Regions from separate parts of the Streptomyces sp. NPDC048650 genome, predicted to be linked through region 1. Evidence: riboswitches for the same ligand, from Rfam matches in the RefSeq annotation. Region 1 holds a riboswitch; each other region holds the start of a gene.
What was found. Region 1 has a riboswitch for thiamine pyrophosphate ahead of ACGFML_RS05570 (thiamine ABC transporter substrate binding subunit). Riboswitches for the same ligand answer to the same signal wherever they lie in the genome.

Region 1 (9,631 bases):
CGGCGCGGACACAGACAAGGCCGTTCACGGCGGCAGGCGACGGTTTCTGCTGAAGCTGTCGGGCGAGGCGTTCGCCGGTGGCGGCGGACTGGGCGTCGACCCCGACGTGGTACACGCAATGGCCCGCGAGATCGCCGCCGTGGTGCGTGAGGGCTATGAGATCGCCATCGTGATCGGCGGCGGCAACTTCTTCCGTGGAGCCGAACTCCAGCAGCGCGGCATGGACCGGGCCCGCTCCGACTACATGGGCATGCTCGGCACGGTCATGAACTGCCTGGCCCTCCAGGACTTCCTGGAGAAGGAGGGCATCGACTCCCGCGTCCAGACCGCCATCACCATGGGCCAGGTCGCGGAGCCGTACATTCCACTGCGTGCGGTACGCCACCTGGAGAAGGGCCGCGTCGTCATCTTCGGCGCCGGCATGGGCATGCCGTACTTCTCCACCGACACCACCGCAGCCCAGCGCGCCCTGGAGATCGACGCCGAGGCCATGCTCATGGGCAAGAACGGCGTGGACGGCGTCTACGACTCCGACCCCAAGAAGAACCCCGACGCGGTCAAGTTCGACGCCCTCGAATACAGCGAGGTCATCACCCGCGAGCTGAAGGTCGCCGATGCGACCGCCATCACCCTGTGCCGCGACAACAAGCTCCCGATTCTCGTGTTCGAGCTGCTCGCCGAGGGCAATATCGCGCGTGCGGTGAAGGGTGAGAAGATCGGCACGCTCGTCAGCGATCAGGGCACCCGGGCCTGACGGCCCCAACCGCCGAGATTCCGACGGGCTCCGGCCTGTAGGGGCGGCAACTCCCGGCCGTGGGAAGACCTCGGTACGGGGATGGACAACAGCCTGCCGGTCGGACACCGTGCAGGAGAAGACGCGCGGCAGGGGCGAGGCTCTGCTTCTTACCGATAGGACCAGGAGCAAGTGGTGATCGAAGAGATCCTCCTCGAGGCCGAGGAGAAGATGGAGAAGGCCGTCGTGGTCGCCAAGGAGGACTTCGCCGCGATCCGCACCGGGCGGGCGCACCCGGCGATGTTCAACAAGATCGTGGCGGATTACTACGGGGCCATGACGCCGATCAACCAGCTGGCGTCGTTCTCGGTGCCCGAGCCGCGGATGGCCGTGGTGACGCCGTTCGACAAGAGCGCGCTGCGCAACATCGAGCAGGCGATCCGAGACTCCGACCTCGGCGTCAACCCGAGCAACGACGGCAACATCATCCGAGTGACGTTCCCGGAGCTGACCGAGGAGCGCCGCAAGGAGTACATCAAGGTCGCCAAGGCCAAGGGCGAGGACGCGAAGATCTCGATCCGCAGCGTGCGCCGCAAGGCCAAGGAAACCCTCGACAAGCTCGTCAAGGACAAGGAGTCCGGCGAGGACGAGGTGCGCCGCGCCGAGAAGGAGCTCGACGACACCACCGCGAAGTACGTCGCGCAGGTGGACGAGCTGCTCAAGCACAAGGAATCCGAGCTCCTCGAGGTCTGATGAACGAGTCATCCTGGGGGACCCCGCCCGGCGCCGCTCACTGGGGGCCGACCGATCAGGGAATGGCCCCCACACTGCGTGGGGCGGCGCCCCCCGCCCCGGCGGGTCCCGTGTACGACGGGGGCGAGGCGGCGCAGACTCGGCCCATGCCCATCGTGCCCGAGCCGGGCGGACACCAGGACGACCACCGGGATCACCGGGACGACCGGGGGGCTGCTCGACTGAGTGGCCCCCTCTTCCGCGACGAAGAGCCGCAGGAGCCCATGTCCACTGCTTTCCCCGGTTCCCCCGAGCACGGCAGCTCCCGGGCCCCAGAGAAGCCGAAGAAGAAGAGCGCGGGGCGCAATCTGCGTGCCGCGATAGGGGTCGGCGTCGGCCTCGGCGTGATCATCATCGCGTCGCTCTTCGTCTACAAGCCGGTCTTCATCGGCGTCATAGCGATCGCCGTCGTCGTGGGCATGTGGGAACTGACCTCGCGGCTGTCGGAGCGCAAGGACATCCGCGTGCCGCTGGTGCCGCTCGCGGTGGGTGGCACCGCCATGATCGTCGCCGGATACGTCCGGGGTGCCGAGGGCGCGTGGGTGGCGATGGCCCTCACCGCGCTGGCCGTCCTGGTCTGGCGGATGACCGATGCGCCCGACAACTATCTGCGGGACGTCACGGCGGGCATCTTCGCGGCGTTCTACGTGCCGTTCCTCGCGACCTTCGTGGCACTGATGCTCGCCGCCGAGGACGACGGACCCCAGCGGGTACTGACCTTCCTGTTGCTGACCGTCGTCAGCGACACCGGGGCGTACGCGGTCGGCTGGCGCTTCGGCAAGCACAAGCTCGCGCCGCGCATCAGCCCCGGAAAGACCCGCGAGGGACTGGTCGGCGCGGTGCTCTTCGCGATGGTCGCCGGCGCCCTGTGCATGCAGTTCCTGATCAAGGACGGCATCTGGTGGCAGGGCCTGCTGCTCGGCCTCGCCGTCGCGGCCAGTGCCACCCTCGGTGACCTGGGCGAATCCATGATCAAGCGGGACCTCGGCATCAAGGACATGGGCACCCTGCTGCCCGGCCACGGCGGCATCATGGACCGCCTCGACTCCCTGCTGCCGACCGCACCGGTCGTCTGGCTGCTGCTCGTGGTCTTCGTCGGTTCGGGCTGAACCGCACAGGAGGCCGGGCCGGAGCCCTGAGGGGTCTGCCGCAGTACGCGGTGGGCCCCTCTCGCCATGTCCTGGCGCACGGAAGAGCCCTGGCCGGGGGTGTCCACGGTGGACGCGTGGGTGTGCCTGGGGCGCGCGATGCCGGGCCTGGCAGGACGGCGTCTCCGGTGTCCTGTCGTGTCCGCCCGGTGCCTCCGGTGCCTCCGGTGCCTCCGGGCGTCCCGGCACCTGGCCCCGGCCCTGCCCCCGGCCCGCGGACGTCATCGACTCTGACGGTAATGGTCGAGTTGGGTGACTCCGTTGTAGCCGTAGCTTTCGGGATGAAGTTCGTACAGCGCCACCCCGGCCACCGGGGGGAGCACACCGAGGGCCGTCCGCAGCAGTTCGTATGCCTCGGTGATGAAACGGGCCTTCTCCTCAGCGCTGTTGGTGCCGGCGGTGATGCTCACCTCCACATGAGCACCGGTGCACCCATCCATGGGCCGGCCCGCCACGAAATAGCGGTCGCCCGGCACCAGGTGCACATGGACCGTGGTGCGTCCGGCGGACTTGCCGAGAGCGGAGACGGCCAGGTCGGTCAGGCCCTCCGCGAGCGCCTGCTGGGTCGCCGGGGCCAGTTCGGGATCGGAGACGGTGACTCGGATGAAAGGCATGACGCGGCCGACTCTCTGAAGCGGGAGCGTACGACGGGGTGTGCCGGCGAGGTGCGACGGCGACGAGCGACGGCGACGTGTGACGACGCAGGACGGGCACGTGGGCGCCCGAGCCGCCGGCCCTGTCGTGAGGACGATCGTCAGCCTTCCCGACCGGAGATAATGAGTCCAACCAATATGATCGATGAGCCCATGAGGGGGACGCATGGCGCTGAATCTTCCTCAACTGCGGGCGTTCGTCGCGGTGGTGGAGGCCGGTGGGTTCGGCGCGGCAGCAACCGATCTTGGGCTGAGCCAGTCGGCGGTGTCGCATGCCGTCGCCTCGTTGGAGCGGATCCTCGCCGCCCCGTTGCTGGTGCGCACCGCACCCGTGCGCACCACGGCACTGGGAGAGAGCGTCCTGCCGCACGCCCGCCTGGCGCTCGCCGCGACGGAGGCGATCTGCGATACGGCGGCCGAGCACGAGCAGGCGACAGGAGGGACGGTGCGCCTCGCCTCGACTCCCACGGTCTGCCAAGGGCTGCTGCCCGCGCTGCTGCGTTACTGGTCCGAGCACGTGCCGGGCGTCTGCGTGCGGGTCTTCGGAGGCAGCAGCGCGGAGGCCGAGAGCTGGCTGGAGAACGGGACCGCGGACGCCGCCATCCTGGCCGATCCGCCCTCCCGCACCGGGGCGCTGCTGGCGACCGACCCGCTTCTCGCGCTGCTGCACGAGGACCACCCGCTCGCCCGCGAGGGCACCCTGCACGTGACGGATCTCGAGGACGACCCGCTGATCCTGTCGCCGAACGGCTGCGAACGCGACATACGAAAGATCTACCAAGCGGCCGGCGCCGGTTTTTCCCCCAGCCATCGCATCCGGGACCTCGGAACGCTCATCAGCATGGTCCAGGCCGGCATGGGCGTGTCGATCCTGCCGGGGATCGCGCGCCCTCTCGTCCCGGCCGACCTCGTCCTCGTCCCGATCGAGCCGCACCACAGCAGACGCCTCGTCCTGTGCGGACCGGACGAACGCCCCTGGTCACCCGCCGTGCGCGCACTCGTCGACTCCGTGGACCGGCTGACCCCGGCCGTGCTCAGTGGCGCATGACGTGCGGGGCGGAGGGACGCACGCCCATGACGCCATCTCCTGATCGCGTGAACAGCGGGGAAGAGGCGGCGTCGCGTGTCCGCCCCCCGCACCATGACCATGCCGACAACGTCGCCTCGTGGGACAACGCCGAGCCCGGTGACTTCTTGTAGGCGTTTGCCGCCTGGGTCGACGACGCGGGCGGCAAGTACCGGAGCGCCGGCCGTGACCTACCTGACAGCGGTGACCGGGGCTTCTTCGCCAGAGCTCCGAGCGCAGCCACCGTGTAGGAGAGGCGCACGGCGCCAACCCTGGGCCGTACCTGGGCCAACCCTTGCCGTACCTGGGCCGCGCAAGGTGGCCACCAGCGACGGAGGGCCACAGCGGGTGACCGCTCTCTCACCGGTCCCTCACCGCTCCCGCCTGGGGCTCCCTGGACGATCTGCCACACTGGACGCACCATGCCTGCACCCGGAGAACTCACTTTCGTCGCGCCGCGCGGGGCCAAGAAGCCCCCGCGGCACCTTGCCGATCTCAACCCTGTCGAGCGCCGTGAAGCGGTGGCTGCGATCGGGGAGAAGCCGTTTCGCGCCAAGCAGCTTTCGCAGCACTACTTCGCCCGCTACGCCCATGATCCGGCGCAGTGGACCGACATCCCGGCGGCGGCGCGCGAGAAGCTGGCGACGGAGCTGCTGCCGGACCTTATGAACGTCGTGCGGCACATCTCGTGCGACAACGACACCACCCGCAAGACCCTGTGGAAGCTGCACGACGGCACGCTCGTGGAGTCCGTGCTGATGCGCTACCCGGACCGGGTCACCATGTGCATCTCCTCGCAGGCCGGCTGCGGTATGAACTGCCCGTTCTGCGCCACGGGACAGGCCGGGCTGGACCGCAACCTCTCCACGGCCGAGATCGTGCACCAGATCGTGGACGGGATGCGCGCGCTGCGGGACGGTGAGGTTCCCGGTGGCCCGGCGCGGCTGTCCAACATCGTCTTCATGGGGATGGGCGAGCCGCTCGCCAACTACAAGCGGGTGGTCGGCGCCGTCCGGCGGCTGACCGACCCCGAGCCCGACGGGCTGGGGCTGTCCCAGCGCGGCATCACCGTGTCCACGGTCGGGCTGGTCCCGGCGATGCTGCGGTTCGCCGACGAGGGCTTCAAGTGCCGGCTCGCGGTGTCGCTGCACGCGCCGGACGACGAGCTGCGTGACACGCTCGTCCCGGTCAACACCCGCTGGAAGGTGCGCGAGGTCCTGGACGCGGCGTGGGAGTACGCCGAGAAGTCCGGCCGCCGGATCTCCATCGAGTACGCGCTGATCCGCGACATCAACGACCAGGCCTGGCGCGGTGACCTGCTCGGACGGCTGCTCAAGGGCAAGCGGGTCCATGTGAACCTCATTCCGCTGAACCCGACCCCCGGCTCGAAGTGGACCGCCTCGCGGCCCGAGGACGAGCGGGCGTTCGTCAAGGCGATCGAGGCGCACGGCGTGCCGGTGACCGTCCGGGACACCCGCGGCCAGGAGATCGACGGCGCCTGCGGGCAGCTCGCGGCCTCGGAACGCTGACCGCCCGCTGGTACTGTGTGATCGAACAAATGCACATTCCGACAGGGGAGCGCCACAGCGCTGAGAGTGCGGAAGCGTCGTAGAGCCACGGCGCCCGCAGACCCTTGAACCTCGCCCGGGTCATTCCGGGTAGGAAGTTCGGTAGTCACTCATGCTGTTGCGCCCTGCCCGGACCCGCCGGCCGTACGTCGTTGGACGTCGCGAGCCGTGGGCACCGGGCGGGGCCGCGTCTCTTCCTGGCCAGCCAGGAGGAAATCAGTGAGTACCACCAGAAGGATCACCGCGGCGGCGCTCGCGGCCGTGGTCGCGATGACCGCCCTCGCGGCGTGCGGCGGCGCGGACGAGGACGCCAAGACCGTCACCCTGGTCAGCCACGACTCGTTCAATGTCTCCAAGACGGTGCTGGCCGCCTTCGAGAAGGAGAGCGGCTACAAGGTCCGGGTGCTCAAGGGCGGGGACGCCGGGAAGGCCGTCAACCAGGCGATCCTGTCCAAGGACAATCCGCAGGGCGATGTGTTCTTCGGCATCGACAACACTTTGCTCTCGCGTGGCCTGAAGGAAGGCATCTTCAGCCCGTACAAGGCCAAGGGGCTGGCCGGTGTGCCGGCCGGCCTCCAGCTCGACAAGGGCAAGCACCGCGTCACGCCGCTCGACTACGGCGACATCTGCGTCAATTACGACCGCGCCTACTTCGCCCGGCACAAGATCGCGCCGCCACGGACCTTCGACGATCTGGTCAAGCCCGAGTACAAGGGGCTGCTGGTCACCGAGAACTCCGCGACCTCCTCGCCGGGGCTCGCCTTCCAGCTCGGGACCATCGCGAAGTACGGCACGGACGGTTGGCTCCGGTACTGGAAGAAGCTCAAGGCCAACGGCGTCGAGGTGGTCGACGGCTGGTACCAGGCGTACAACGAGCGCTTCTCGGGCTCCGCGGCGGGCAAGGCCAAGGGCGACCGGCCGCTGGTGGTCTCCTACGCCTCCAGCCCGCCGGCCGAGGTGCCGGGCAAGAAGCCGCAGCCGCGGCAGGCGCCGACCGGCGTCGCGACCGGCACCTGCTTCCGGCAGATCGAATTCGGTGGCCTGCTCAAGGGTGCCCGGAACGAGAAGGGCGGCAAGGCGCTGCTGGACTTCCTGCTGAGCCGGAAGTTCCAGGAGGACATGCCGCTGACGATGTTCGTCAACCCCGCGCTCAAGGACGCCAAGGAGCCGGCGCTGTTCACCAAGTACGGCGCGACGATCCCCAAGCCGGCGACGGTGCCCCCGGAGACCATCGCCGAGAACCGCGAACAGTGGATCAAGCAGTGGTCCTCGCTCGTTCTGAAGTAGCCCGCGCCCCGCGCACGAGGCCCGCACGGAGAACGGCGGTGCGGCTCGGCCTGATGGCCTTGCCGCTCGTCTTCTTCGCGCTGTTCTTCGCCTATCCGGTCGTGGCGATCGTCGGGCGGGGGCTCAAGGACGGCGGCCGGTGGCAGCTCGGCCGGATCGCCACGGTCCTGGGCGATCCCGATGTGCTCCATGTGCTGTGGTTCACCCTCTGGCAGGCGGCGGCCTCGACGGCGCTGACGCTGCTGATCGCGCTGCCCGGCGCGTATGTGTTCGCGCGGTTCGACTTCCCCGGCAAGCAGTTGCTGCGGGCGGTGGTGCTGGTGCCTTTCGTGCTGCCGACCGTCGTCGTCGGCTCGGCGTTCCTGGCGCTCGTCGGGCGGGGCGGACTGCTGGACGACCTGTGGGGCGTCCGCCTCGACACCTCGGTGTGGGCGATCCTGCTGGCCCATGTCTTCTTCAACTACGCCGTGGTCGTACGGACCGTCGGCGGCCTCTGGGGGCAGCTCGACCCCCGCCAGGAGGAGGCGGCGCGGGTGCTGGGCGCCGGCCGGTTCGCCGCCTGGCGGAAGGTGACGCTGCCCGCGCTCGGTCCGGCCGTCGCCGCCGCGGCGCTGATGGTCTTCCTCTTCACCTTCACCTCCTTCGGCATCGTGCAGATTCTGGGCGGCCCCACCTTCTCGACCCTGGAGGTCGAGATCTACCGGCAGACCGCGGACTTCCTGGACCTGCCGACGGCCGCCGTCCTCACGCTGCTCCAGTTCGCGGCCGTGCTGGGGCTGCTGGCGCTGCATGCCTGGACCGTGCGCCGTCGCGAATCCGCCCTGCGGCTCGTGGACGCCTCGACGACCGCCCGGCGACCGCGCGGCCGTGGACAGTGGGCGCTGCTGGGCGGGACGCTGGCCGTCATCGCCGTGCTGCTCGTCGTGCCCCTGCTGGTGCTCGCCGAGCGGTCCTTCGCCGGTCCGGACGGCTACGGAACGGGCTACTACGCATCGCTGGGCTCCGCCGCCTCCGCCGACAGCACCTTCGCGGTGGCCCCGCTCGAAGCGCTGGGCAACTCCCTCACCTGCGCCGTCGCGGCGACGTTGATCGCGCTGGTGGTCGGCGGGCTGGCGGCGGCGGCCCTGACGCGTCGGGGCGGCCGGCTCGTCCGCGGCTTCGACGCCCTCTTGATGCTGCCGCTCGGGGTGTCCGCCGTGACCGTCGGCTTCGGCTTTCTGATCACCCTCGACAAGCCGCCGCTGGACCTGCGGTCCTCGTGGTGGCTGGTCCCCCTGGCGCAGGCCCTGGTGGGTGTGCCGTTCGTGGTCCGGACGATGCTGCCCGTCCTGCGGGCGGTGGACGGACGACTCCGGGAGGCCGCGGCCGTCCTGGGTGCCTCGCCGTGGCGGGTCTGGCGCGAGGTCGATCTGCCGATGGTGCGGCGGGCGTTGCTCGTCGCCGCCGGCTTCGCCTTCGCCGTGTCGCTCGGCGAATTCGGTGCCACGGTCTTCCTCGCGCGGCCGGACCACCCGACTCTCCCGGTGGCCGTGGCACGGCTGCTGGGGCGTGCGGGGGAGACGAACTACGGGCAGGCGATGGCCCTGTCGACCATCTTGATGGTGGTGTGCGCCGCGGCCCTGCTGGTCCTGGAGCGTTTCCGCCCCCGGTCCCGTGCCGGCTCGGCCGGCGGCACCCCCATCGACCACTCCGGGGAGTTCTAGATGACGGCGCAGGACGGGACCACGCGGCAGCTGCTGCAACTGGGCGGTGTGACCGTCCGGTTCGACAGGGCCGGCGGGCGTCCCGCGCTCGACGCGGTGGATCTGGCGGTGGCCGCGCACGAGATCGTGTGTGTCCTGGGGCCGAGCGGCAGCGGCAAGTCCACGTTGCTCCGCGTCGTGGCGGGGCTTCAGCGGACCGATGCCGGACAGGTGCTGCTGGAGGGGCGCGATCAGGCCGGAGTGCCGACGCATCGCCGTGGCGTCGGGCTGATGTTCCAGGACCACCAGCTCTTCCCCCAGCGCGACGTCGCGGGGAACGTCGCCTTCGGGCTGCGGATGCGCGGCGCCTCGCGCGCCGACCGGGAGCGTACGGTGACCGAACTGCTGGACCTCGTCGGACTGCCGGGCGCGGAGCGGCGCGCCATCGCCGCACTGTCCGGCGGCGAGCAGCAGCGGGTCGCCCTGGCCCGGGCGCTCGCCCCGCGGCCTCGGCTGCTGATGCTGGACGAGCCGCTCGGCCAGCTCGACCGCGGTCTGCGAGAACGCCTGGTCGTCGAATTGCGCCGGCTCTTCGGGGAGTTGGGTACGACGGTGCTCGCCGTCACCCACGACCAGGGGGAGGCCTTCGCCCTGGCCGACCGGGTGGTGGTGATGCAGGACGGTCGGATCGCCCAGTCCGGC
Region 2 (9,631 bases), on a different contig from region 1:
GGGCACAGGGGTCCGTTCCGGCCACCTCCGGTCACCGCGTGCGCCAGGGGAGTTAACTCGGCGGCTTTTCCCGTAGCGCCCTGATCGACCCGGCTAGAGTGCGGACCGCAGACGCCATCCGGATGATGGTGTTCCGGAACGCTGCGGGTCCTGGGGGGGCGTTGGCAATCGGGAACGGCGAATCCGCCTCCTCTCCCACGCTGATCGGCTCGGTGCAGCGTGCCCTGCGGCTGCTGGAAGCGGTCGGTGCGCATCCCGACGGAGCGCCCGCCAAGCAGCTCGCCAGAGAGACCGGGCTGCCCCTCCCGACGACCTACCACCTGCTGCGGACCCTGACCCACGAGGGCTATCTGTGCCGGGAGAACGGCCTCTTCGTCCTCGGCGAGGTCGCTGAAGCCATCGGACGGGGTGCGGCTCGTCGCCGGCAGCGCACTCATATCTCCGAGGTGCTGGCCATGGCGGGCCGGGAGTTGCGCGCCGCCGTCTACTTCGGCGTTTATCGCGAGGGTGAAGTCGAGCTGGTGGCTGTCACCGACGATCCGGAACGCCCTCCGGTCGAGGAGTGGGTGGACTTCCGCAGCACCGCGCACGCCCACGCGATCGGCCAGTGTCTGCTCGCCCAACTCGACGACGCCGCCAGGAAGGACCACTTGGCGCGCCATCCGGTGCAGTCGATGACGCCCTTCTCGGTGCGGACCGAGGACGATCTGCTGCACCGCCTGGACACGGTGCGTCGCGGTCATGTCGCGTACGACCAGCAGGAATATGCCCTGGGCACCGTGTGCTCGGCCATCCCTGTGCAGGTCGGCTCGGCGGCCGCAGCGCTGGCGGTCTCCCTTCCGGCCGACGAACTGCATCGATTGCGTAACGTCACGGATCAACTACGCAGAATGGCGGAGATGACGCTAACGACACTCGCGTTCTCTATCAGTATCTGAAAACTCACTCCTTGTGATCTGCTTGCACGTGACAGACGATGGCGTCAATACGGCTAGTGGGGATGATTCCCGGCCATCTCCGATCAATAGCGGGGCAGTGGTTGATGACCGACACAGTTCAGGCAGAAGTGATCATGAGCTTTCTCGTGTCCGAGGAGCTCGCGTTCCGGATCCCGGTGCAGCTGGATTTCGACATCGCCGATCCGTTTGCCGTCCGTTTCACCTTCGATCTCCCCGGCGATATGCCTGTGACCTGGGTCTTCAGCCGCGAACTCCTGCTGGACGGGCTCAGCCGGGCGTCCGGCGAGGGGGATGTGCACATCGAGCCGTCGACCGGCGAACACCTCGGGGATGTCTTCATCAATCTCCAAGTGGGCAGCGAGCGGGCCCTGTTCCGGGCCGGCGCGCCACCACTGGTCGCCTTCCTGGACCGTACGGACCGCCTGGTCCCGCTCGGCGAGGAAGAGGTGTGCGACACCTTGGAGGCCGTACTGGACCGGATCCTCACGGAGGCGCCGGCGGGCTGACCGGGAGCGGGCCCGTCCGACGGTCCGCACGCCGAACCGTCCTCCGCACGCACCGCCCACGGCTGCGATCACCGTGGGCGGCCCTCACCGCTTGCGGCGCCTGCCGTGTGAGCCACGCCGCCCGGCCCGGCCCTGCGCAGCGGCCGGCAGCGCACCCGGAGCGATCCCCGGCTCGCCCTGCGCCCGGCGGTCCGCCGAGACCACCAGCGCCGCCAGCAACGTCGTCAGCGGCACCGAGGCGACCAGCCCGATGCTGCCCACCAGCGTGCGCACGACCTCCTGCGCGACAACCTCGCTCGTGGCGACCGTCCCCACGCTGCTCTGTGCGATCGAGAACAGCAACAGCAACGGCAGCGCCGCGCCCGCATAGGCCAGCACGAGGGTGTTGACGACGGACGCGATGTGATCCCGTCCGATCCGCATGGCCGCGCTGTACAGCTTGCGCCAACTCGCCGACGGATCGGCTTCCTTGAGCTCCCACACCGCGGCGGTCTGGGTCACCGTCACGTCGTCGAGCACACCCAGCGACCCGATGATGATCCCGGCCAGCAGCAGACCGCGGATCTCGATGTCCGGGTACAGGCCGTGCACCAGCCCCGTCGTGTCGTCCGTATTGCCGGTCAGCAGCGCCCAGTCGATGAACACCGAACCGAGCACGGCGATCAGCAGCAGCGAGGCGAGCGTGCCGAGCACCGCCACCGAGGTCCGCGCCGTCAGCCCGTGGCACAGGTAGAGGGCGATGAGCATGATCGCGCTGCCGCCGATCACCGCCACCACCAGCGGATTGGAGCCCTGGAGGATGGCCGGGAGGATGAACAACGTCAGGACCACGAAACTGGCGATCAGCGCGATGAGCGCGAGCACCCCGCGCAACCGGCCGACGATCACGACGGCGAAGGCGAAGATGCCGGCCAGCACCCACATCGGCAGCGTCCGGTCTACGTCGGTGACCGAGTACTGCAGTTCCTTCGGTGCCTTGGGGGAGTAGGCCACCACCACACCCTGGCCGGTCGTGTAGTGCCGCAACGCGTCCGGCGTCACCACCGTCCGGAAGGTGCGCCCGGCGTTCTCACCCGTGGTGACCTTGATCGTCGCCTGCTCGCAGTTCTGCGATGTCGCCGCTCCCCCGGGCGGCGCCGAACTCTGCGGCCCTGGCGGCTGAGGCTGCTGCTCGGCATGCACATCCGCGCAGTTCACCTCCTTCACCGTGACCACTCGGGCCTGTTCGGTGGGCTGGTCGAAGCCGACGCCGGACGGCTTGTGGGACGGAGCGCCCCCCGGCCACAACACGACCAGACCGATCACCACTGCTGCCGCGAACGGGATCAGAATCGCCGCGATGACCTTGCGCAGATGAAGAGAGACGGGCGCCGCCGGCCCATGTCCGTGGGCGTGCGAATGTGCCGTGGAGGGCGGATGCGGTTCGGGAGAGGTCACCGCCCGATCATTGCAAGAACTCCCGGGCCCCCTGTTCACTCCGCCGCATCGGCCGCTACCGTGGTGGCACCTTTGCAATCGCGGGAGCTCGGAGCACCGGGCTGAGAGGGCGCTGACCTTCGTCCCAGCGGCGTTTCACGTGAAACGTCGGCGGACGGAAGCCGCTGCGTCGACCGCCGAACCTGTTACCGGGTAATGCCGGCGTAGGGAGTTGGGTCTTCATGACTCTGCAGGATGCACGCACGCCCGAAAACGGTGCCAGCGGCGGCGAGAGCGCCGACGGCGGCCGGCCGTTGATCGGCTGGCACAAGGGCTATGTCTCCGGCTCGCGGCCCGACCTCCGGGTCCCCGTCCGGAAGGTGCACCTCACCAATGGCAAGGACGTGACGCTGTACGACACGTCCGGGCCGTACACCGATCCGAACATCGACACCGACGTCCGCCGCGGACTGGCACCGCTGCGGGAGAACTGGATCATCGCCCGAGGCGACACCGAGGAGTACGCGGGCCGCCCGCTGCGCCCGGAGGACGACGGGCTCAAGCACACCTCGCCGCGCGGTGGCCTCAAGAACCTCGACGCGGTCTTCCCCGGCCGCCCGCGCCAGCCGCGCCGAGGCCGGGGCGGTGCCGCGGTGACCCAGCTCGCCTATGCGAGGAGAGGCGAGATCACCGCGGAGATGGAGTACGTCGCCATCCGCGAGAACGTCGCGCCCGAGTTCGTCCGGGACGAGATCGCGGCGGGCCGCGCCGTACTGCCGTCCAACATCAACCACCCGGAGATCGAGCCGATGATCATCGGTAAGAACTTCCTGGTGAAGGTGAACGCCAACATCGGCAACTCGGCCGTCACCTCCTCCATCGAGGAGGAGGTGGACAAGATGACCTGGGCCACCAAGTGGGGCGCCGACACGGTCATGGACCTCTCCACCGGCCGGAACATCCACACCACCCGCGAGTGGGTGCTCCGCAACTCTCCGGTCCCCATCGGCACCGTCCCCCTCTACCAGGCCCTGGAGAAGGTCGACGGCAAGGCCGAGGAGCTGACCTGGGAGATCTACAAGGACACCGTCATCGAGCAGGCCGAACAGGGCGTCGACTACATGACGGTGCACGCCGGTGTGCTGCTGCGCTATGTGCCGCTCACCGCCCGTCGGAAGACCGGCATCGTCTCCCGTGGCGGCTCGATCATGGCCGCCTGGTGCCTGGCGCACCACCAGGAGTCGTTCCTCTACACGCACTTCGAGGAGCTCTGCGAGATCCTCGCCTCCTATGACGTCACCTACTCGCTCGGTGACGGTCTGCGCCCCGGCTCCATCGCGGACGCCAACGACGAGGCCCAGTTCGCGGAGCTGCGGACGCTCGGTGAGCTCAACACCATCGCCAAGCGGCATGGCGTGCAGACGATGATCGAGGGCCCGGGGCACGTCCCGATGCACAAGATCAAGGAGAACATCGACCTCCAGCAGGAGATCTGCGAGGAGGCCCCGTTCTACACACTCGGCCCGCTGACCACGGACATCGCACCGGCCTACGACCACATCACCTCCGGTATCGGCGCCGCGATGATCGCCTGGTGGGGCACCGCGATGCTCTGCTACGTCACGCCCAAGGAGCACCTGGGCCTGCCGGACCGCGACGACGTGAAGACCGGCGTCATCACGTACAAGATCGCGGCCCACGCGGCAGACCTCGCCAAGGGCCACCTGGGCGCTCAGGACTGGGACGACGCCCTTTCCGACGCGCGCTTCGAGTTCCGCTGGGAGGACCAGTTCAATCTGGCCCTCGACCCGGACACCGCCCGCGAGTTCCACGACCAGACCCTGCCCGCGGAACCGGCGAAGACGGCTCATTTCTGTTCGATGTGCGGCCCGAAGTTCTGCTCCATGAAGATCAGCCGGAGCATCACCGAGCAGTTCGGCGGTGAGGCGGACGCGACTCCCGGCGAGATCGAGGCCGGCATGCTGGAGAAGTCCAAGGAGTTCGCGGCCAGCGGCAACCGCGTGTATCTGCCGATGGCGGACTGACGCCCGCAGGAGGATCTCCGCCCGTGTGGACCGGCGTCGCCGGGGCTGACCGCCTCGGCGGCGCCGGTCTTCGCGTCATGGCGGCGTCGTACGCCCTGCGGCCCTCCTGACCGCTTGCCCGTGGTCGCCCCCTGTGCCGGACCGGCCCTGCGGAGCCAGGAGTCACTCCGTGGATGCCTCGTCGGCGTCCCGCCCTCCGTGTTCCGGGCTGGTGAAGTCCGGACTGGAATAGCGCGGGCGCGAAGCCGACGGGCCGTTGTCCCGGCTGCTGAAGGCGGGGCGGCTGTAGCCCAGGGTGGGGATGCGGGACTGCGGGGCGGGGCCGGGAACGTACCGGGCGGGGTCGGCGGTGGGTGTGGCGTCGGCGAGTGCCTCACGGAGAAACGGCAGGAGGCCGCGTTCGAGGAGGGCGTGGCGCCAGGCGTCGCGGGCGCGGTCGAGGTCCACGGCCAGGAGTTCGTTCGCTCTGGTGGCGTGGGCGGACGCGGAGCCGTTGCGCAGGGCCGTGATGACGAGGCCGCCCATGGCCGCAAGGGAGCCGGCCGCCGTCAGCGCGGCGAATATCCAGCCGACGCTGATCAGCGGCTGGGCCATGGACTTGTCGGGGCTGACGGCGCGCAGGATGTAGCCGATGAGGAGAAAGAGGATGGCCGCGATACCGGCCAGGACCGGCACCAGGACGGCGATCATGGCGGCCAGCCCGGCGCCGGCCGCCTCCGGGGACAGAGATATGGACGTGGTGTCGCCCGGCCCCGCGCCGCTGGCCGAAGCTGTCGCCTCGCCGCTCTCCCCCGTCGGTTCCGATACCCGTTCCGCGCCCTCGGAGGGCGCCGTAGCGGGTGCGCGCAAGGCGCTGCGGAGCTGGACGTAGCGTTGGTATTCGGCCGTCGCGCAGGCGGCGATGGCGGTGGTGGCGCTGAGGGCCATCGTGCGCAACTGCTCGGCGCCGAGGTGTTTTCCGGCGGCGGACGTGGGGCTGTCCGGGCGGTGTCCGGCGGTGCGCAGTGCCTCATCGAGGAGCCGCGCGAACTCCTCGCGGTCCTCGTTCAGCAGGTGCGGAGCGCTGTTCATGTGGATCCCCCGATGCTCCGTAGGGCCGTACGGGCCGGCTGGGCCGGGCTGTGGGCGGAAACGGAGGAGAGCCTGCTACGGATAGCCCGATGGTAGAGCGCCTCCGCCGGGGGGTGACAGTGGGTTTGCGGAATTTGAGTAATGCCGCGACCGGAATCCGCCCGGCCGGCCCGGTCCGCCGACCCGTCACCGGGCCGGCGGACGGCTGCCGGGTGAAGGCTCAGCCGGCCAGCGGAAGTTGAACGACGAGCAGCTTTCCGGCCATGGTGACGCCGCCGTCCATGGCGATGGCGAGTCCCTCGGCGTAGACGTGCGGGCCGTCGACGGCGCTTCCGTCGCTCTCGCCGTCCTCGGCGCCGACCTCGCCCAGCAGGTACGGGATCGGGCTGTGGCCGTGCACCACGCGCTCGCCGCCGTAGGCGTCCAGGAGTTCGCGCACGGCCTCCGAGCCGGACTCGTCGCGGAAGGCGAAGCGCTTGGTGAACTTGCGGAAGAGATCCCAGACTTCGTCGGCCTCGCTGCGGGTGAGCACGTCGTGGACGGTGTCGTTGACGGCCTCGATGGAGTCGCCGTACTCGAGGTAGGCGGTGGTGTCGGAGTGCACGAGCAGATGCCCGTCCTCCTCCATCACGGCGTCCAGGCGGGCCATCCACTGCAGGTGGTGGTCCTCCAGGCGGTCCATGTCCGACTTCTGGCCGCCGTTGAGCAGCCAGGCGGCCTGGAAGGAGGCGGTGCCGGCGCCGGACTGGACCGGGGTGTCGCCGAACCGCTTTGCGCCCAGCAGCAGCAGCTCGTGGTTGCCCATCAGGGCCTTGCAGTAGCCGCCGGCCGCCGCGGCCTGGGCGGAGAGCTGCATGACCAGGTCGATGACGCCGATGCCGTCCGGGCCGCGGTCGGTGAAGTCGCCGAGGAACCAGAGGCGGGCGTTGCCGGCCGCCCAGTTGCCGTCGGCGTCGATCAGCCCTTCGGCGGCGAGCGCCTCGCGCAGCTCGTCGTAGTAGCCGTGGACGTCGCCGACGACATAGAGCGGGCCCATGCCCTCGGGCGTGTCCTGCTCGAGAACGGTCTCGGGCGCCGGCACGAGGTCGGCGGCCGGACGGTCGATGAGGGTGTCCGTACGGCCCGCACCGATGACCGGGAGGTCCCGCGCGGTCGGGGTGTACTCCTCGGGCAGCTCGACCGGCGCGGCCGGGGGCGGCACCAGAGGCGGTGCGGCCGGCGGCCCGGCGGGCAGATGCACCGGCGGTCCGGCCGGTGGCATGGGAGGCGGTCCCGCGGGCGCGCCGGAGCGTGGCCCGGGTGGCGGAGGGGACGCCGGAATCTGTCCCGCCATGGTCCACACCATGGGTCCCTGACTGGCCCCCTGAGTCATCGACCCCTCCACCGTCGCGCCGCCGTGCACCTCTCGGACCTTGCCTGGTCGACGGCGGTCCGCGGTGTCGTGCGCCCATCATAGGAATGCTGCTCGCGGGTTGTGACGCACCCGGGGGTGGTCAATCGGCGGGAGCCAGGCGTTCGCGGCTGATTTCTCCCGGGATCACCCTGTTTTTTCCTGGCCCAAGGAGGCGTGTGGACGGCGATGTTACGCATGATTCGTCGCGCGACGACGTGCGCTCAGGTACCGGCCGGTCCCCGAGGGGGGCTGATGGTCGTCCGCGTCGAACGTCGCTGGGACGAGGTCCGCACGATCAGATCGGTCGGTATCACCTGTTCGATGGGGTGACCGTGGTCAAGGCCCTCGATGGCGTCGATGAGGATCTGGACGACGGCGGTTCCGATGCGGCGTGGCTTGAGGGAGAGCGTCGTGATGGGCGGCTCGGTGGTGGCGTACACGGTGGACTCGCTGCAGCAGACGAGCAGCAGGTCCTCGGGTACGCGCAGGCCGTAGCGCCGGGCGGCGGCCAGCAGGTCCGTGCCGTTGGGGTCGAAGAGCCCGTATACGGCGTCGGGCCGGTCCGGGCGGGCCAGCAGCCGGTCGGCGGCGACGGCACCGGCGCACGGGTCGTGTGCCGGATAGGACTCGTAGACCGGATCCTGGCCGACGCGTTCGCACCAGCGCAGATAGGCGGTGGTCGAGAGCCGGGTGTAGGTGTCGGTGGTGGTGCCCGTCAGCAGGCCGATGCGGCGGGCGCCGGCGTCGGCGAGGTGGTCGAGCAGGCCGAGGACGGCCGCTTCATGGTCGTTGTCGACCCAGCCGGTGACCGGCAGGGCGCCGCCGGGGCGGCCGTCGGAGACGACGGGGATGCCGTGCCGGACGAGTTCGGTGACGACGGGGTCGCCGTCGGCCGGGTCGATGACGACGGTGCCGTCCAGGGCGACGTTGGACCACACGTCGTGGCGGGAGGTCGCGGGGAGGATGACCAGTGCGTAGCCACGGGCCAGCGCGGCGGAGGTGGCGGCTCTGGCCATCTCCGCGAAGTACGCGAATTCTGTGAAGGTGAAAGGTTCATCCCCGTACGTGGTCACGGTCAGGCCGAGGAGCCCCGACTTGCCGGTACGGAGGGTGCGGGCGGCGGCGGAGGGGCGGTAGCCCAGCCGCTCGGCCACCTCGCGGACGTGGCTGCGGGTGGCATCCGGAAGCCGACCCTTGCCGTTGAGCGCGTCGGAGACAGTCGTGATCGATACACCGGCCGCGGCGGCAACGTCCCGGATGCCCGCTCGTCCCAGCCGGCGGCCGGTCGACCGGCTCACCTGGTGCTTCCCTGCTGCTGTCATGGCGAGCCGATAGTAGGGCTCGGCAGGGCCATTCGCGGGGCCCCGCCGAGGCTCGTTAAAAGGTACGTTTCTGCATAGTGATGGGCCATCAATTTCCTTTGAAATCAAGGTAGTTGGCGTCCACGACGATGATACGCGGGGTTTTCGGGTGCCCTCGCCTGGCGATCGGCCCGGGTCTCGAAGAGGTCTCAAGTCACCTTCACGAGGGACGCGCGCCAGGGCGCGAGCCACCGGCGCGTAACAGAGAGGGGAGCGCTCCGCAGAGCCTGTGCGCGGATGTCGTGAGGCTGCCCACGGATGCCGCCGGAGAATCTGGGGCTGCCGCCGACCGGGGCAATCCTCATAAGGTATGCAGTATTGGAGTCGAGCGGGACGGTCGAGGAGGACCTGCGGTGAGCGAGAAGACCCCGAAGCTGCGTGCTGCGCTGGGCGGCATCCCCACCTACAAGCCGGGGCGGCCCGCGGCGGCGGACGGCCCCGCGGCCTACAAGCTGTCCTCCAACGAGAACCCCTATCCGCCGCTGCCGGGGGTCCTGGAGAGCGCGGTGGCCGCCGCCGGGGCCCTGAACCGCTATCCGGACCTGGCCTGCACGGGCCTGATGGCGGAGCTCGCCGAGCATCTCTCGGTGCCGCTGACGCATCTGGCGACCGGGACCGGCTCGGTGGGCGTGGCCCAGCAGCTGGTGCAGGCGACCGCCGGGCCCGGCGATGAAGTGATCTACGCCTGGCGATCGTTCGAGGCGTACCCGATCGTCACCCAGGTGTCCGGTGCCACCCCGGTGCAGGTGCCGCTGACCGCCGGCGAGGTGCACGATCTGGACGCGATGCTCGCCGCGATCACCGACCGCACCCGGCTGATCTTCGTCTGCAACCCCAACAACCCCACCGGCACCGTCGTGCGCCGCGCCGAGCTGGAGTC
Region 3 (9,631 bases), on a different contig from region 1:
CTGACAACATGGAGGGCATGGGTCAGCCGGACGGTCGCGAAGAGGAGCAGGATCAGCTGCCTCCCGGACAGCGGCTGCAGCGGGGCTGGCCGGTGACGCATTACGGTCCGGTCCCGAAATTCCGCCCCGAACGCTGGGAGTTCCGCGCCTTCGGCGCCACTGCGGACGGTGAAAAGCACTGCTGGACGCATGAGGAATTCACGGCCCTGCCGTATGCGACGGTCGTCGCCGATATGCACTGCGTGACGAAATTCAGCATGCTGGGCGCCGAATGGGGTGGGGTCCGCGCGCAGACGATCATGGAGCTCGCGCCGCCCGCGCCGGATGTCACCCATGTGATGGTGTGGGCGGAGTACGGATTCAGTTCGAACCTGCGGCTGGCGGATTTCGCGGCGCAGGACTGTCTCTTCGCCACCCACCGCTCGGGCGAACTGCTCACCGCCGAACACGGTTTCCCGGCCCGGCTCATCGTTCCGCACCTGTACGCCTGGAAGGGGCCCAAGTGGGTCCGCGGCATCGAGTACATGACGGCGGACCGCCGCGGCTTCTGGGAGGAGCGCGGCTACCACAACCTCGGCGACCCCTGGCGCGAGCAGCGCTACTCGTACCAGGAGGCGCCGGGCGAGGGCCCCGAGCTCTGACGTCGCCCGCGCCCGGCCGCCCTCAGTGGTGGTACCGGTGCGCCACCGCATGACCCCGGCCGCGGCCGATCAGCCACTTGTTGACCGGTGTGGTCACCACGAAGGCGAGCGCCAGTGAGGCGGCCAGGGTGCCCCAGAACAGTACGTCCGACAGCTGGGCGTCCATCGCGCCCGGCCAGAGCGCGATCACGCCGTTGTCGATCAGCTCCATCACGGCGATGGAGAGCGTGTCTGCCGCGAGGGCGATCCGGAACGCCGTACGGAAGCCGACGCCCGCCTTCAGTACGCCGCGCAGGGTGAGGGCGTAGCCGAAGGCGAAGGCGAGGATGATCGCGAGGATCGTGGTCGGGGCGTTGTGCCAGCCCAGCGCCGTACCGATCACCATGCCCAGGACCTCGCCGATGGCGCAGCCGGTGAGGCAGTGCAGGGTGGCCCTGGCGGCCGTCGTCCAGCCTGCGGTGGCGCCGCTGTGGTCCCTGTGGCCCGCTTCGGCCGGTGCGCTCGCGGCGGCCGTGCCGGCGGCGTCGGTGGTGTGGTCGTGGGGTGTGCGGTGCTGCATGGAAGCTCCCGGTGAGAGGTAGCGGTTCCGGCCCGACAGTGGGAACCATATACCCCCTAGGGGTATAACTCAAAGAGTGTCCGGTGCCCGCAGCCCCTTCAGTCGGGCCACGTCGGCCGCATGCCCCTCCTTGCCGCCCGGCGTCTCGATCACCAGCGGAACCCCGTCCGTCGCCGGATGCCGGAAGAGCTCGCCGAACGGCTCCGCGCCGATGTGCCCGGAGCCGATGTTCGCGTGCCGGTCCTTGTGGGCGCCGACCACGTCCTTGGAGTCGTTGGCATGGATCAGCCTCAGCCGGCCCTCGCCGGTGACCTCCACCAGCTCGTCCAGCAGCGCCTTCATCCCGCCCGGCGCCGCCATGTCGTGCCCGGCCGCGAAGGCGTGGCAGGTGTCCAGGCACACGCCGAGCCTCGGATGCCGGTCCAGCGCGTCGAAGTACGGCCCCAGATCCTCGGCCGGCGCACACAGCGAAGCGCCCTGCCCGGCCGTCGGCTCCAGCAGTAGCCAGGGGTCGTCGTCATGTGTCAGCTCGTCCAGCAGCGGCCGCATCCGCTCCCGGACCTGCGCCAGCGCCTCGGCGCGCGGCCGGCCGCCGGTCGCCGAGCCGGTGTGCACGACCACGCCGAGCGCGCCGATCTCCCGGCCCCGGCGCAGCGAGTGGCGGAGCGAGGCCACCGACTTCTCGACGGTCGCCTCGGTGTGCGACCCGAAGTTGATCAGATACGGCGCATGGACGTACGCCGGGATCCGCTCCTGCGCGCAGGCCGCCCGGAACGCCTCGTCCTGCTCGGGAGTTCCGGGGGGCGTGGCCCAACCGCGCGGGTTCGCCACGAAGACCTGTACGGTCTCGGCGCCCATCTCACGGGCGTACGGAAGGCCGGTCTTCGCCAGGCCGCCGGCCACCGGCACATGGCCGCCGACCGGATTGCGCGCGCGGGCGCGCGATGCGTCGTCGTGCTGGGGTGTACTCACCCTCCCAGGGTGCCAGGTGCCCGCCGGCCGCCGTCCCGCGGACGCCGACCGGCGGGGGCCGGCAGCCTAGAGGGCGCCCTTCAGTCGGATGGTGATCGTGCTGCCCTTCGGGGCCTGGTCGTCGCCTTCGACGGACTGGCTCTCGACCTCGTCCTGCGGGAAGAGGAACGGCTTCTTGACCTCGACCGCGAAGCCGCTGTCCTCCAGCGTCTTCTTGGCGTCCGCCTCGCTCTGGCCGGTGACGTCCGGCACGGTGACCATCTGCGGCCCCTTGGAGAGGGTGAGGGTGACCGTGTCGCCCGTGCCCAGCGAGTGGTCCGCGCCGGGCGACTGCTGGGCGACGGTGCCCTTGTCCTCCTGCGAGAAGACCGGCTGTTCCGCGAACTTCACCCGCAGACCCTCCTCGCGCAGCGAGGACACCGCATCGGCGCGGTCGTCCCCGACCACGTCCGGCACCTGGATCTCGGAGCCGCGGCTGACCGTCATCCCCACGGCGGTGTCCGGGTGCCGCTTGCTGCCCGCGGCCGGGTCCGTGCGCATCACCGAACCCTTGGCGACCTCGTCGCTGAAATCCCGCTGCACGGTGCCCGGAGTCAGCCCCAGGTCGCGCAGCTTGCGCTTGGCGTCGGCCACCGGGGTGCCCGAGAGGTCCGGTACGGAGACGATCTCCGGGCCACGGGAGATCGTGAGGGTGACCGTGTCCGTCCCGCGGATCTGCTTGCCGGTCGCCGGGTCCGTGGACATGACATGCCCGCGGTCCACATTCGAGCTGAAGTCGCGTACCACCTTCACGCCCAGCCCCCCGTCGCGCAGCGTCTTGACCGCCTTGGCCTGCGGCATGTCGAGGACGGCGGGGACGGCCGTGAACTGGCCGACATTGACGTACCACACGCCGGTGCCCACGCCGAGGACCAGCAGTACGGCCGCGATGACGGTGAGGACCTTGTGCCGCTGGATCAGGCCGTCGCGCGGCGCCGGCGCGGGGACCGGGCGAAGCCGCGTGGTCCGGTCGCCGGGAGGTACTTCGTCACCGAGCGGCATCTCCAGCCGGCTGGTGCGGTTGAGCTCGACCTCGCCCGGTGCCGCCGGCCCGCCGAGCCGCGGCAGGACATCCGTCCGCTCGGCGTCGCCGGCGGGCAGCTCGTGCGCCTGCGGCGGCACCAGATCAAGCTGCTCGCCGGTCAGCTCGGCACGGGTCTCCCGCGCCCGGTACAGCAGCGCCGCCGCGTCCTGCGGGCGCAGCTGCGGATCGCGGGCGGTGGCCAGCGCCACCAGATCGTCCAGCTGCGGCGCCAGGCCGGGCACCAGGGTGGACGGGGGTCGGACGTCCTCGTGCAGATGCTGGTAGAGGATCTGCGCCGCGGAGCCACCGGTGTGCGGCTTGCCGCCGGTGAACATCTCGTAGAGCACCACACCGCAGGCGTAGACGTCGACCCGGGCGTCGGCGGTGCCGTGCTCCATCTGCTCGGGGGCGAGATAGGACACGGTGCCCAGGACGGAGCCGGTGGAGGCGGTGGTGTTGGTGTCCACCGCCCGCACCAGGCCGAAGTCGGCGACCTTGACCCGGCCGTCGTCACCGATCAGGACGTTCTCCGGCTTCATGTCCCGGTGCACGAGACCGGCGCGGTGCGCGGCACCCAGGGCCGCGAGGATCGGCTCCAGGATGTCCAGCGCCGCCCGCGGCTGCAGCGCGCCCCGCTCCCGCAGCACATCGCGCAGTGTGCACCCGGCGACGTACTCCATCGCCAGATAGACGTACGTGCCGTCGGTGCCCTGGTCGAAGACGCCCACCACGTTCGGGTGCGAAAGGCGCGCGACCGACTTGGCCTCCCGGATGAAGCGGTCGACGAACGCCGCGTCCGTGGCCAGGCTCGGGTGCATCACCTTCAGCGCGAGTACGCGGTCGAGCCGGGTGTCCAAGGCCCGATAGACCGTGGCCATCCCGCCGGCGGCGATGCGCGCCTGAACGCGGTAGCGGCCGTCGAGCAGCTGGCCCTCGAGCGGGTCCTGAAGGGTCGTATCCACGGCAGACGAGTCTACGAGGCATTACCGGCTGCTCCGACGCCGCGGCGGTCACTCGGGGCGGACTGCAGCCGAACAGTGACAGGAACAGTGCCGGGAGCGGTGCCAGGAGCGGTGCCGGGAGAGGGGGTCGCCCGGATGCGCCGCACCCACAGACCTCGCCGGGTGCACCCCCAGGGGGTACCCGGCGAGGGTGTACCCGTCCGCCGTCTAGAAGGCGGGCCGCTCCGGGTCCAGCGCCGCGACGCCCTCCGCCGGCGAGGACGCGTGCGCGAAGTGGCGGCGCGGGATCCGGCCCGCCCGGTACGCCAGCCGTCCGGCGTCGACCGCGTGCCGCATCGCCTCGGCCATCAGCTCCGGCTCCTGCGCCCGGGTCACCGCGGACGCCAGCATCACCGCCGCACAGCCCAGCTCCATGGCGAGCGCGGCATCCGATGCGGTGCCCGCACCCGCGTCCAGGATGACGGGAACGCCCGCCCGCTCCGTGATCAGCTGGAAGTTGTGCGGGTTGCGGATGCCCAGGCCCGACCCGATCGGCGAGCCCAGCGGCATGATCGCGGCGCAGCCCGCCTCCTCCAGCCTCCGGGCCAGCACCGGATCGTCGTTCGTGTACGGCAGCACCGTGAAACCGTCGTCCACCAGGGTTTCGGCGGCGTCCAACAGCTCGACGGGATCGGGCAGCAGGGTGCGTTCGTCGGCGACCACCTCGAGCTTGACCCAGTCCGTACCGAGCGCCTCCCGGGCCAGCCGGGCGGTGAGCACCGCCTCGCCCGCCGTGAAGCACCCCGCGGTGTTCGGCAGCACCCGGATCGCGTGCCGCCGCAGCACGGACAGCACCGAGCCCTGCACGGTCGGGTCCAGCCGCCGCATGGCGACCGTGGTCAGTTCCGTACCGGAGGCGAGCAGCGCCCGCTCCATGACGTCGAGGCTGGGCGCGCCCCCGGTGCCCATGATCAGCCGGGACGTGAAGGTGGTGTCACCGATGGTGAGCAGATCGTCCGCCATGTTCCGGATCAGCCTCCCTGGACCGCGGTGAGCACCTCGACGCGGTCGCCGTCGCCGAGCGGGGTGGTGGGCCACTGGGTGCGCGGCACCACCGTCTCGTTGACCGCGGCGGCGACCCCGGCGGACGCCCGGGTCAGCGTCGCGACGAGACGGTCGAGGGTCAGGTCCCCGGGGATCCGGCGGGATTCGCCGTTGACCGACACGGACACCGTGGAAGGGGGGGCACTCATACGGGCTGCTCCTCTGGGACGTGGGCGTGCTCGGCCCGGTGGGCGGTGAAGCGCGCGGGGGAGAAGGGGCGGGCCTCGTCCGGAAGGCTCCCGCCGGCCAGCACCTCGGCCATCACCTCGCCGGTGACGGGCGTCAGCAGCACGCCGTTGCGGAAGTGCCCGGTGGCCAGGTGCAGGCCGGGCAGGTCGGTCGGTCCGAGCAGCGGCGCGTTGTCGGGGGAGGTGGGCCGCAGTCCGGCGCAGGTCTCCACCAGCGGCAGCTCCGTGATGCCCGGGACCAGCTCGTGGGCGTCGCGCAGCAGCTCGTAGACGCCGCCCGCGGTGACCGTGGTGTCCCAGCCCAGCTCCTCGCTGGTGGCCCCCACGACCAGCTCGCCGTTCTCCCGGGGCACCAGATAGAGCGGATTGCCCCGCACGACGGCCCGTACGGTGCGCGACAGGAACGGGGGGCTCCCGGCCGGCACCCGCGGCAGCCGCAGCCGCAGCAACTGCCCCTTGACGGGCCGCACCGGCGGCAGCACCGCCTGCGGCACCCCGGCCAGCCGCCCGCTGTCACTGCCCGCGGCCAGCACGACCTGACCGGCCGGCAGCCGGGTGCCCCCGGCGAGTTCGGCACCCGAGGCGCGCCCGCCGTCGACCGTCAGCCGCTCCGCCCGGGAGCGGTGGAAGACCACCCCGGCCCGCTCGCACGCGACCAGCAGCGCGCTCGCCAGCCGCCGTGGGTCGACCTGATGGTCGCCGTCGACCCGGAGCCCGCCCCGGATCCCGGGGGCCAGCATCGGCTCCAGACGGCGGCACTCGCGCCCGGTCAGCCACTGCGAGTCCAGTCCGGAGCGGTTCTGCAGCGCGTGCAGTTCGCGCAGATGGGCACGGTCGTCGGCGTCCAGCGCCACGGCCAGCGTGCCGCACCGCCGGTAGCCGGTCTGCTGCCCGCTCGCCTCCTCCAGCTCGGCGGCGAAGTCCGGATAGCGCCGCGCGGAGGCCAGATTGAGGCCGAGCAGGACCTCCTCGCCGTAGTGGAGTTCGGTGACCGCGGCCAGCATGCCGGCCGCCACCCAGGCGGCGCCGCCACCGGGATCGGGGTCGGCGACCGCGACGGTCAGACCGCGGCCGGCCGCCCGCCAGGCGGTGACCAGACCGATGATGCCGCCCCCGATGACCAGGACGTCAGGGTGGCCCGTGGCTGATGCGGAGCGTGTCGCAGGTGGATGCATGGGCGTCCAGCCCCTCCCTTCGCCGGCATGACCCGGATCAGGTTCGTACGGTCGGAGGCCGGCCAGCCTCCCTCTCAGCCCGGTGCGTCCGGGCTCCCGCGAGTGCGTGTGCCCGTCACCCTAATACGGGTCCGCGACGCGCCGTAAGGCGCCATGGGACAGCGCCCCCGGGCCCGGTCCGGGGCGTCACCGTCCGTGACGCTGTGTCAGAGATCTCCTTGCGCGGTGCTGCGGGCGGCCTCTCCCACCGTCCTACAGTGATCGGGTGAGCGAGCAGAGCAAGTCCTCCCAGGACCCTGACCACACGCCGCGCGTCGTGATCGCCGGCGCGGGAATCGCCGGCGTGCAGACCGCGGTCGCCCTGCGCGAGGCGGGCTGGCGCGGTGCGATCACCCTGCTCGGCGACGAGCCGCACCAGCCCTACGACCGCCCCCCGCTGTCCAAGGCACTGCTGCTCGGCACGGCCGACGGCGCCACCTTCGACATCGACTTCGCCGCCCTCGGTATCGATCTGCACCTCGGCCGCCCGGTCACCGCCCTGCGCCCCGGCGCCCACGAGATGGACACGGCCGAGGGCCCGATCGCCTACGACCACGCGGTGCTCGCCACCGGCGCCGACCCCGTCCTGCTGCCCGGCAGCGAGGGCCGGGCCGGCGTCCACCTGCTGCGCACCCTCGACGACGCCGAGCGGCTGCGGTCGGTGCTCGCCGCCCGGCAGCGGGTCGTGGTCGTCGGCGCGGGCTGGATCGGCGCCGAATTCGCCACCGCGGCCCGCGAGGCGGGCTCCACGGTCACCGTCGTCGAGGCCGCCGACCGCCCGCTGGCCGGTGCGCTGCCCGCCGAGGTCGCCGACCGAATGACCGCCTGGTACGCGGACGCCGGCGCCGAGCTGCGCACCGGTACCCGGGTCGCCGCCGTCTCCTCCGGCGAGGTCGCCCTCGCCGACGGCACCACCCTCCCCGCCGACGCCGTGGTCGTCGGCATCGGTGCCCGCCCCGCGACCGCCTGGCTGGCCGGCTCCGGCGTGGCCCTCTCGCCGCAGGACGGCTCCGTACTGGCCGACGACCAGCTGCGCACCTCCGTCCCCGACGTCTTCGCGGTCGGCGACTGCGCCTCCTTCCCGTCGGCCCGCTACGGCCGCCGGCTGCTGATCCACCACTGGGACAACGCCCTCCAGGGCCCCCGTACGGTCGCCGAGAACATCACGCGCGGCGCCGCGGAGGGCGTGGTCTACGACCCGGTCCCGTACTTCTGGTCCGAGCAGTTCGGGCGGTTCGTGCAGTACGCGGGCCACCACGAGGGCGCCGACGAGACGATCTGGCGCGGCGACCCGGCCGGTGCCTCCTGGGCCGTGCTGTGGCTGCGCGAGAACCGGCTGGCCGCCCTGCTCGCGGTCGGCCGCCCCCGCGACCTGGCCCAGGGGCGCAAACTCATCGAGAAGGGCGCCGCCCTCGACCGCGACCGCGCCGCGGACGCCACCCTTCCGCTGAAGGCGGCGGCGCGCTGACCGGGTGCGCGGCATCACCCTCCGGGGTGCCGGACGGCCCGGACGGCGATCCCGGCTACCGGCTGTCAGTCCGAGGTGGCACGCTTGTCCTGTGACCGAGATTGACGCAAACATCGATGGACTCGTTCCCGCCTGGCTCACCCTCCCCGACATCGCCGAAGAATTCGGCATCGCAGTGACGCGGGTCCGGCAGCTGGTCAAGGAGGGCCAGCTGATCGCGGTGCGCCGCGGCGAGAACAGGGCGCTCCATGTGCCCGCCGATTTCATCCAGGACGGCAAGGTCGTCAAGGGCCTCGTCGGCACCCTGACCCTGCTGCGCGACGACGGCTTCGCCGACGACGAGATGCTGGAATGGCTCTTCACGCCCGACGAAACCCTGCCCGGCACCCCGGCGCAGGCGCTGCGCGAGAACCGCGGCACGGAGGTGAAGCGCCGGGCGCAGGCGCTCGCCGTCTGACGCCACCGCACCCGAATCCGTAAACCGCATCCTTGGGGCGTATGGGCCGGAGCTCCGGCCCATACGCCCCCGATCTGGGGGAAGACCGCCCGATGACCACCGCACGACAGGCCCTGTCCGACGCCCGGCTGTACCTCTGCACGGACGCCCGGAAGCGGCAGGGCGACCTGGCGCAGTTCCTGGACGCGGTGCTCGCCTCGGGCGTGGACATCGTCCAGCTGCGCGACAAGGGCATGGAGGCCGGCGAGGAGCTGCGCCACCTGGAGGTCTTCGCGGACGCCTGCCGGCGGCACGGCAAGCTGCTGGCGGTCAACGACCGCGCGGACGTCGCCCACGCCATCGGCAGCCAGGTGCTGCACCTGGGCCAGGGCGACCTCCCGGTACCGGCGGCCCGCGCCGTCCTCGGCCAGGACGTCCTCCTCGGCCGCTCCACCCACGCCGAGGCCGAGGTGGACGCTGCAATGGCCGAGCCGGGAGTGGACTACTTCTGCACGGGCCCGTGCTGGCCCACCCCCACCAAGCCCGGCCGCCACGCCCCCGGCCTCGATCTGGTCCGATACGCCGCCGGGCGCGCCCCCGAGCGCCCCTGGTTCGCGATCGGCGGGATCGATGCCGGCAATCTCGACGACGTCCTGGAGGCCGGCGCCCGTCGCGTCGTGGTCGTACGGGCGATCACCGAGGCCGACGACCCGGGCACGGCCGCCGCGGAGCTGGCGAAGCGGATCCGCACCTGGGGCGCCCAGGCGTCCTAGCGGGCCCGCGGGTGGGCCGGGAGGCGAATTCCGGACGGCTGGTGGCCGGGAAGATGTCCAACGGGTGGACAAATGCGTCCGCCGGTTGGTGTGCGCCGGGCCTCTGGTTAACCTGCCCGTATGGCCCTAGGTACAGCTTCCACCAGGACTGATCGCGCACGCACCGTGCGCGAGCTGCTGGCTTCCGGCAAGCAGTCGTATTCGTTCGAGTTCGCCGCCCCGAAGACCGAGAAGGGCGAGCGGACCCTGTGGAACGCCATTCGCCGGATCGA

Region 2: linked by a shared signal. The riboswitch ahead of thiC (phosphomethylpyrimidine synthase ThiC) and the one ahead of ACGFML_RS05570 (thiamine ABC transporter substrate binding subunit) in region 1 are both predicted to bind thiamine pyrophosphate.
Region 3: linked by a shared signal. The riboswitch ahead of thiO (glycine oxidase ThiO) and the one ahead of ACGFML_RS05570 (thiamine ABC transporter substrate binding subunit) in region 1 are both predicted to bind thiamine pyrophosphate.

What each region holds. Positions count from the first base shown of each region.
Region 1 is NZ_JBICVM010000001.1:1,208,998-1,218,628, forward strand. It holds gene pyrH (UMP kinase) at 1-754, shown strand, start outside; gene frr (ribosome recycling factor) at 929-1,486, shown strand; gene ACGFML_RS05550 (phosphatidate cytidylyltransferase) at 1,486-2,634, shown strand; gene ACGFML_RS05555 (4-oxalocrotonate tautomerase family protein) at 2,895-3,287, opposite strand; gene ACGFML_RS05560 (LysR family transcriptional regulator) at 3,493-4,374, shown strand; gene rlmN (23S rRNA (adenine(2503)-C(2))-methyltransferase RlmN) at 4,815-5,921, shown strand; TPP riboswitch at 5,955-6,075, shown strand; gene ACGFML_RS05570 (thiamine ABC transporter substrate binding subunit) at 6,180-7,247, shown strand; gene ACGFML_RS05575 (ABC transporter permease) at 7,286-8,950, shown strand; gene ACGFML_RS05580 (ABC transporter ATP-binding protein) at 8,951-9,631, shown strand, end outside.
Region 2 is NZ_JBICVM010000006.1:106,459-116,089, forward strand. It holds gene ACGFML_RS18400 (IclR family transcriptional regulator) at 126-938, shown strand; gene ACGFML_RS18405 (SsgA family sporulation/cell division regulator) at 1,043-1,465, shown strand; gene ACGFML_RS18410 (YibE/F family protein) at 1,550-2,902, opposite strand; TPP riboswitch at 2,973-3,129, shown strand; gene thiC (phosphomethylpyrimidine synthase ThiC) at 3,124-4,926, shown strand; gene ACGFML_RS18420 (hypothetical protein) at 5,089-5,997, opposite strand; gene ACGFML_RS18425 (metallophosphoesterase) at 6,218-7,258, opposite strand; gene ACGFML_RS18430 (LacI family DNA-binding transcriptional regulator) at 7,612-8,712, opposite strand; gene hisC (histidinol-phosphate transaminase) at 9,105-9,631, shown strand, end outside.
Region 3 is NZ_JBICVM010000011.1:218,197-227,827, reverse strand. It holds gene ACGFML_RS28275 (sulfite oxidase-like oxidoreductase) at 9-641, shown strand; gene ACGFML_RS28270 (DUF4396 domain-containing protein) at 664-1,200, opposite strand; gene ACGFML_RS28265 (deoxyribonuclease IV) at 1,270-2,172, opposite strand; gene pknB (Stk1 family PASTA domain-containing Ser/Thr kinase) at 2,239-4,197, opposite strand; gene ACGFML_RS28255 (thiazole synthase) at 4,405-5,199, opposite strand; gene thiS (sulfur carrier protein ThiS) at 5,208-5,429, opposite strand; gene thiO (glycine oxidase ThiO) at 5,426-6,643, opposite strand; TPP riboswitch at 6,641-6,753, opposite strand; gene ACGFML_RS28240 (NAD(P)/FAD-dependent oxidoreductase) at 6,909-8,150, shown strand; gene ACGFML_RS28235 (Rv2175c family DNA-binding protein) at 8,242-8,607, shown strand; gene thiE (thiamine phosphate synthase) at 8,700-9,359, shown strand; gene metF (methylenetetrahydrofolate reductase [NAD(P)H]) at 9,480-9,631, shown strand, end outside.